Regions from separate parts of the Phytobacter palmae genome, predicted to be linked through region 1. Evidence: predicted binding sites of a transcription regulator. Region 1 holds the regulator's gene; the other holds the start of a gene.
What was found. Region 1 encodes PurR, which represses purine synthesis genes. Its sites were predicted from a motif close to CANGCAAACGTTTGCNTG; they were not measured.

Region 2: gcvT (glycine cleavage system aminomethyltransferase GcvT) is a predicted target of PurR. The motif match lies at 2,327-2,344, and genes of this name have one in related genera.

Annotation. Positions count from the first base shown of each region.
Region 1 covers NZ_JBCIVJ010000015.1:119,721-123,571, forward strand. The annotation lists gene punC (purine nucleoside transporter PunC) at 1-930, opposite strand, end outside; gene punR (DNA-binding transcriptional activator PunR) at 1,043-1,954, shown strand; gene purR (HTH-type transcriptional repressor PurR) at 1,971-2,996, opposite strand; gene cydH (cytochrome bd-I oxidase subunit CydH) at 3,295-3,384, shown strand; gene AAIG39_RS18195 (MFS transporter) at 3,551-3,851, shown strand, end outside.
Region 2 covers NZ_JBCIVJ010000005.1:79,077-82,927, forward strand. The annotation lists gene ubiH (2-octaprenyl-6-methoxyphenyl hydroxylase) at 1-791, shown strand, start outside; gene ubiI (FAD-dependent 2-octaprenylphenol hydroxylase) at 810-2,012, shown strand; gene gcvT (glycine cleavage system aminomethyltransferase GcvT) at 2,434-3,528, shown strand; gene gcvH (glycine cleavage system protein GcvH) at 3,554-3,851, shown strand, end outside.

The DNA.
Region 1 (3,851 bases):
ATTTGCCATTGCCATCAGACAGAAGGGGATTAACAGGGCGGTCAGCGAGGCGCCAGGCATCAGCCCCACAGCCCAGGTTGCAGCGACGCTCAATGCGAAAGCCAGCAGCAACCACGGTAATAAACGGGCACCAGACCATTTTTGCAATGCGGCGCGACAGCCGTAACCCCCGACCAGAAAGGCTATGGTTTGCGGCACATAACTCAGACCAATAACTGCGGGGCCGTATCCCATCTCATGAAGAATAAACGGTGAACCGGTAAGCCAGGCGAAAAAACTGGCCGAGCAGGCGGCGTAAATCAGCACGTTGCCACGATAGCCCTTATCGCGCAACAGCGCGGCGAAAGTCAGCGCCTGTACCGTTTGTGCGGGGTGCTGCGCGCCACTGCGCAGACGCAGTGCCGGGAGCATCAATATTACAGTGATGATAAATAATGTGGCGAAGATTGCCTGCCAGGAGAAGTGGGCCAGAATCCAGCTGCCAAGCAGGGGCGCGAGGGCAGGAGATAAACCCACCAGCGGCATAATGGTGGCAAAAATGCGGTTTGTCCGCTGCGCCGGATAATGATCCGTCACCAGCGCCTGCCAGGTCACGGCAGCCGCACAGACCCCGATGGCCTGGACAAAACGCAACACCAGCAACCAGACAGCGTTCTGCACCCAAAGCATACCAAGGCAGCCGACGGCGAAAATGGCCAGGCCCGCGAGCAAAACAGGCTTCCTGCCATAGCGATCCGACAGCGGCCCCCATACCAGTTGAGCAACAGCAAAGCCTGCAAGAAACAGGCTTAGCGTCGCGCTGACCGCTGCGGCAGACGTATTTAAATCTTGCTGAATATCGGCAAACGCCGGCAGGTACATATCTGTAGCCAGAAAGCCCAGTACGCTTAAGCCCGCGAGCCAGACTAAAAATCCTTTTCCAGGTTGCATGGCAGATCTCTTTTTATGACAGGTAATCAGGGCTCCAGAGTCTAAGGAGTGCAACCCGGCTTGTGAAACGCTAATATTTGTCCGGTGGTTTCAAAATTTTTGCAGGCAGATTATGTGGTCAGAATATTCTCTCGAAGTGGTTGATGCCGTTGCCCGAAATGGCAGCTTTAGCGGTGCAGCGCAGGAGCTACATCGTGTACCTTCTGCGGTCAGCTATACCGTGCGTCAACTCGAAGAGTGGCTGGCGGTACCGTTGTTTGAACGCCGTCACCGGGATGTTGAATTGACGCCCGCTGGCGTGTGGTTTTTGAAAGAGGGGCGTTCTGTTATCAAAAAAATGCAGATCACCCGGCAACAGTGTCAGCAAATTGCCAACGGCTGGCGTGGGCAGTTATCTATCGCCGTTGATAACATCGTTAAACCGGAACGTACGCGCCAGATGATTGTCGATTTCTATCGCCATTTTAGCGATGTCGAACTGCTGGTCTCCCAGGAGGTATTTAACGGTGTATGGGATGCGCTGGCCGACGGACGTGTTGAACTGGCTATTGGCGCAACTCAGGCAATTCCGGTCGGGGGCCGCTATACCTTTCGCGATATGGGCATGTTGAGCTGGAAATGTGTGGTTGCGCGTCATCATCCGCTGGCGGCGATGGCGTCGCCGCTCAGTGATGATACGTTACGGAACTGGCCATCGCTGGTGCGCGAAGATACCTCCCGTTCGCTGCCTAAACGCATCACCTGGCTTCTGGATAATCAGAAGCGGGTTGTCGCCCCTGACTGGGAATCATCTGCTGCCTGCTTGTCTGCCGGGCTATGCATTGGGATGGTGCCAGCGCATTTTGCCCGTCCGTGGATCGATCGCGGTGAATGGGTTGCGCTGGCACTTGAAAATCCTTTCCCGGACGCCGCCTGTTGTCTGACCTGGCAGCAGAATGATGCTTCACCGGCGCTGAGCTGGTTACTGGATTACCTGGGTGACAGCGAAACACTGAACAGAGAGTGGCTGCGGGAGCAGGAATGAACTGCTCCCGGCAGGATTAACGGCGATAGTCGCGGAACGGACCATCGGCAACCGAGCGGCGTTCAATCAGACGCGGATGCACTTCAATTGATTGTGACTCTTCACGCTTGTTCACGATGCGGTCCAGTAGCATGTTAAACGCGGTTTCACCCAGCGAGTCTTTCGGCTGGTGGATAGTTGTCAGTGAAGGGGTAAAGAAACGTGAATTGCGCACGTTATCATAACCGATCACCGAAATATCCTGCGGCACGCGCAGGCCCATTTCATCAGCCGCGCACAACGCGCCCATCGCCATAATGTCGCCACCGCAGAACACCGCAGTCGGGCGAGAAGACTGAGTCAGTATTTGTTGCATCGCACGATAACCGGACTCCGGCTCAAAGTCGCCCTGCACAATCCAGTTTTCCGGTACATTGATGTGGGCCTCTTGCATCGCTTTCATAAAGCCACTAAGACGGCCGGCTCCCGTGTTGCGCTCTAATGGCCCGGGGATAACGCCAATTTCGCGATGGCCGCGTTCAATCAGATAACGGCCGGCCATATAGCCACCGGCAAAGGCGTTATCGATTACCGTATCGGTAAAATCGGCTTTTGCTTCGCCCCAGTCCATTACCACCATAGGAATATGGCGATATTCCTCCAGCATGCTGAGTAACGATTCCGGGTATTCAGAACACATGACCAGCAGACCATCCACACGTTTTTGCGCCATCATCGACAGATAGGCGCGCTGTTTTTCCAGGTTATTCCAGGCGTTACCGAGAATAAGGGTGTAGCCTTTCTGGAAACAATTTTTCTCAACTGCTTCGATGATCTCGGCGAAATAAGCCGCTTCGCTACTGGTCGCCAGCAAGCCAATAGATTTCGTGTGATTGACTTTCAAACTGCGGGCAACCGCGCTGGGAGAGTAGTGTAATTCTTTAATCGCTGCCCAGACCGCGTTGCGCGTCTCTTCTGCAACGAAACGCGTCTTGTTAATTACATGTGATACGGTTGTGGTGGAAACGTTTGCTCGCTTCGCTACGTCTTTAATCGTTGCCATCAGATCTTACTCCAGACCATATCGTAAACTCCTGATAATACATAAGGTAAACGTTTGCCTTCCATCACCCTTTACCCATAGAAGGGATTGCAATACGCCGGGAAAAAGACACTGGACGTCAGGAGGGGAGTCAATGGCCGGTACGCTAATAAATTTAGCGTCGAATTTTGTCTGATCTTGACCAAAAGGGGAAGTGCTAAAACGTGTATCACTCTAAATCCTGCAAGATTTTTACGTTTATTTGTGCAAAAATGCGTTACATCACTTTTTGTGTGGAAATTAATAAGGAGAAAAATTGATGAGCACCGACCTGAAGTTTTCTTTAGTGACTACCGTAATTGTACTCGCCCTGATTGTTGCTGGCGGACTCACTGCCGCACTGCATTGATTTACCCCGGGGGAGAGCCCTCTCTCCCTCGTCTCTCCTGTCGATTGTCATCAAATCAGCAATAGTCTTTTCCCATTTCGCTAACTTCTGTTTTTTGTGATTGATGTCATACTTTTGACTTCTGTGACGGTGTCGCGCGTCGACACGGCAATTCCGGAGTCTATTTATGAAGATCAATTTCCCACTGCTTGCCCTGGCGATTGGCGCTTTCGGCATCGGTACGACCGAATTTTCACCCATGGGGTTACTGCCCGTTATCGCCCAGGGCGTGGATGTCTCGATCCCGGCAGCGGGTATGCTTATTAGCGCTTATGCTATTGGCGTCATGGTTGGCGCACCGTTAATGACGCTGTTGCTTTCCCATCGGGCGCGACGTAATGCGCTGGTATTCCTGATGGCGATTTTTACCCTCGGCAATGTGCTGTCGGCACTTTCACCTGATTACACAACATTGATGCTCTCCCGCA
Region 2 (3,851 bases), on a different contig from region 1:
CGGCTCGGGTGAGCTTCTTCTCCAGAGATGAAGACCGCGTGGCGGTCGCACTGGAAAGCGGTGAGACGATTAACGGCACCCTGCTGGTCGCCGCTGATGGCTCCCGCTCTGCGCTGGGCGCGCAATGTGGTATCAGTTGGCAACAGGAACCCTATCAACAGGTTGCGGTAATTGCTAACGTTACAACCTCGGTAGCACATCAGGGGCGCGCGTTTGAGCGTTTTACCGCTCATGGCCCGCTGGCAATGCTGCCGATGTCACACGGACGTTGTTCGCTGGTATGGTGTCATCCGCTCGAAAAGCAGGAACACATCCTGAGCTGGAGTGATGAGACGTTCTGCCATGAGTTGCAAAAAGCCTTTGGCTGGCGACTGGGTCGAATTGTGCATGCAGGAACGCGTAACGCTTATCCTCTTTCTCTCTCCACTGCCTCTTCACCCATTTCACATCGCACGGTACTGGTTGGAAATGCCGCGCAGACCCTTCACCCGATTGCCGGGCAGGGCTTTAATCTGGGAATGCGCGACGTGATGAGCCTGGCCGAAACGCTGGCTGATGCCTGGGCGCAGCAGCAGGATGTTGGCGGTTATGGCGTGCTGACACGCTATCGCGATCGCCGCCATGACGATAAGTGCGCTACGATTGGCGTGACAGATGGGTTAGTACATCTTTTTGCAAATCGCTGGGCGCCGTTGGTTGTCGGGCGTAACGTCGGTTTGATGGCCATGGAATTATTTACCCCGGCGCGTGATGCGCTGGCGCAGCGTACTTTGGGCTGGGTGGCGCGTTAAGGTCTACAGGAGTTATTTGTGCAAAATGTTGATGTGGCAATTGTAGGCGGCGGCATGGTGGGACTGGCGCTGGCCTGTGGATTACAGGGCAGTGGCCTGCGAGTGGCGGTGCTGGAGCAGCATGCGCCCGTCCCCGTGAAAGAGGATGACCCTGCACAGCTGCGTGTATCGGCTATCAACGCCGCCAGTGAAAAACTGCTGACGCGCCTGGGCGTCTGGTCATCGATTACTGCCCATCGCGCCAGCTGTTATCACGGTATGGAAGTGTGGGATAAAGACAGCTTTGGCCGGATTGCCTTTGACGATCAAAGTATGGGCTACAGCCATCTCGGTCATATTATTGAAAACAGCGTCATTCATCAGGCGTTGTGGAACAAAGCTCATCAATGTTCGGATGTGTCAATCCTGGCGCCAGCAGAGCTGCAGCAGGTTGCCTGGGGCGAGAACGAAGCATTTCTTACTCTCAAAGATGGCAATATGTTAACCGCCCGGCTGGTCGTCGGGGCTGATGGAGCCAACTCATGGTTGCGCAACAAAGCCGATATTCCGCTGACATTCTGGGACTATAACCATCATGCGCTGGTGGCGACCATCCGTACCGATGAGCCTCATCAGGCTATCGCGCGGCAGGTTTTCCACGATGAAAGCATTCTCGCGTTTCTGCCACTGGCCGACCCGCACTTATGTTCAATCGTCTGGTCGCTGCCGCCTGAACGGGCAGCGCAAATGCAGCAGGCAAGCGAAGAGGACTTCAATCAGGCGCTGTGTGTCGCGTTTGATAATCGACTTGGGCTGTGCCGTGTAGAAAGCGAGCGACAGGTCTATCCGCTGACCGGACGCTACGCGCGTCATTTTGCCGGACATCGTCTGGCATTGATGGGCGATGCGGCGCATACCATCCATCCTCTTGCCGGACAGGGCGTTAACCTGGGCTTTATGGATGCGGCAGAACTGGTCAGTGAACTCAAGCGCCTGAACGCGCAGGGCAAAGATATTGGCCAGCATATGTATCTGCGTCGCTACGAACGCAGCCGTAAACACAGTGCTGTTCTGATGCTGGCCGGGATGCAGGGCTTCCGTGAATTATTTTCCGGTACTAACCCTGCGAAAAAGCTGTTCCGGGACATTGGCCTGAAACTGGCGGATACATTACCAGGGGTAAAACCCCAGCTGCTGCGTCAGGCGATGGGGCTGAATGACCTCCCTCAGTGGTTGCGTTAACTGCGTCACACTTTCCCTTCCCCCTGGCGGGAAGGGAAACCTTTCCTCATTTGAAAAATTCTAATTTCACGCCATTTTTCAGATTAGTTTTTCTCATCTCTCATTTTTTCACTGTCGGGAAAATTATCTCTTTTGTGGTGGTAAATATGGCTGATTGCGATAGTTACCGGGGTAGAGTAATTCTTTATGCGCCATTTTGCGCTTGAACGTGGCTAAATATTCTGTGGCGCTCTTTGCGAAAAATGGTCATAAGCTAATGTGATGACCCATTTTCTCTTATGGTTAAGCGTCGCTTTCGGTGATAAGTTCAGGCGAAAGAGAACGTTTGCGTCGGCGACCGGGATCGGTGTCGACGTCTTGTCGTGCGATGATTTTTTAACCGCTGACAACGTGAAAGCCCCGCTTATTCGACGAGGAAAAGATGGCCCAGCAGACTCCTTTGTATGAACAACACACGCTATGCGGCGCACGCATGGTGGATTTCCATGGCTGGATGATGCCGCTGCATTACGGATCGCAAATTGATGAGCATCACGCGGTGCGTACCGATGCGGGCATGTTCGATGTGTCGCATATGACGATTGTCGATTTACGCGGCAACCGTACCCGGGAATTCTTGCGCTACTTGCTGGCAAATGACGTAGCGAAGCTCACCAGGCCCGGCAAGGCGCTATACTCCGGAATGCTAAATGCATCGGGCGGAGTCATTGATGACCTCATCGTTTACTATTTTACCGAAGGTTTCTTCCGCCTCGTTGTAAACTCCGCCACCCGCGAAAAAGACCTCTCCTGGATTACCCAACACGCTGAACCTTATGCCATTGACATCACTGTCCGTGACGATCTGTCGCTGATTGCCGTCCAGGGGCCAAATGCGCAGGCCAAAGCCGCGACCCTGTTTACTGACCAACAGCGTCAGGCAGTAGAAGGCATGAAGCCATTCTTTGGCGTTGAGTCAGGTGATCTGTTTATCGCGACCACTGGCTATACGGGGGAGGTGGGTTATGAAATCGCACTGCCGAATGAACAGGCAGCGGATTTCTGGCAGAAGCTGGTACAGGCAGGTGTTAAGCCATGTGGCCTGGGCGCGCGCGATACGCTGCGCCTTGAAGCGGGCATGAACTTGTACGGTCAGGAAATGGACGAGGGCGTTTCGCCGCTCGCAGCCAATATGGGCTGGACCATTGCCTGGGAACCGGCGGACCGTGATTTTATCGGTCGCGAAGCGCTCGAATTACAGCGCGAGAAAGGTACCGAACAACTGGTCGGTCTGATCATGACCGAGAAAGGCGTGCTGCGTAACGAATTGCCGGTGCGGTTTACTGATGCCCAGGGTAACGCGTGTGAAGGCGTGATCACCAGTGGAACTTTCTCTCCGACGCTGGGCTACAGTATCGCACTGGCGCGTGTGCCTGCGGGCATTGGCGACACGGCGATCGTCCAGATCCGTAATCGTGAAATGCCGGTGAAAGTGACGAAACCTATTTTTGTACGCGCTGGCAAAGCCGTCGCGTGATTCATTCTTATTTGGAGATTTAGTGATGAGCAACGTACCTGCAGAACTGAAATACAGCAAAGAACACGAGTGGCTGCGTAAAGAAGCGGATGGCACGTACACCATCGGTATCACTGAACATGCGCAGGAATTATTGGGCGACATGGTGTTTGTTGACCTGCCAGAAGTGGGCGCAACTGTTGCCGCAGGCGATGATTGTGCCGTCGCTGAATCAGTAAAAGCGGCTTCCGATATTTATGCCCCGATCAGCGGTGAAATCGTTGCTGTTAACGAGGCTCTGGGCGATGCGCCGGAGCAGGTTAACAGCGAGCCCTATGGCGAAG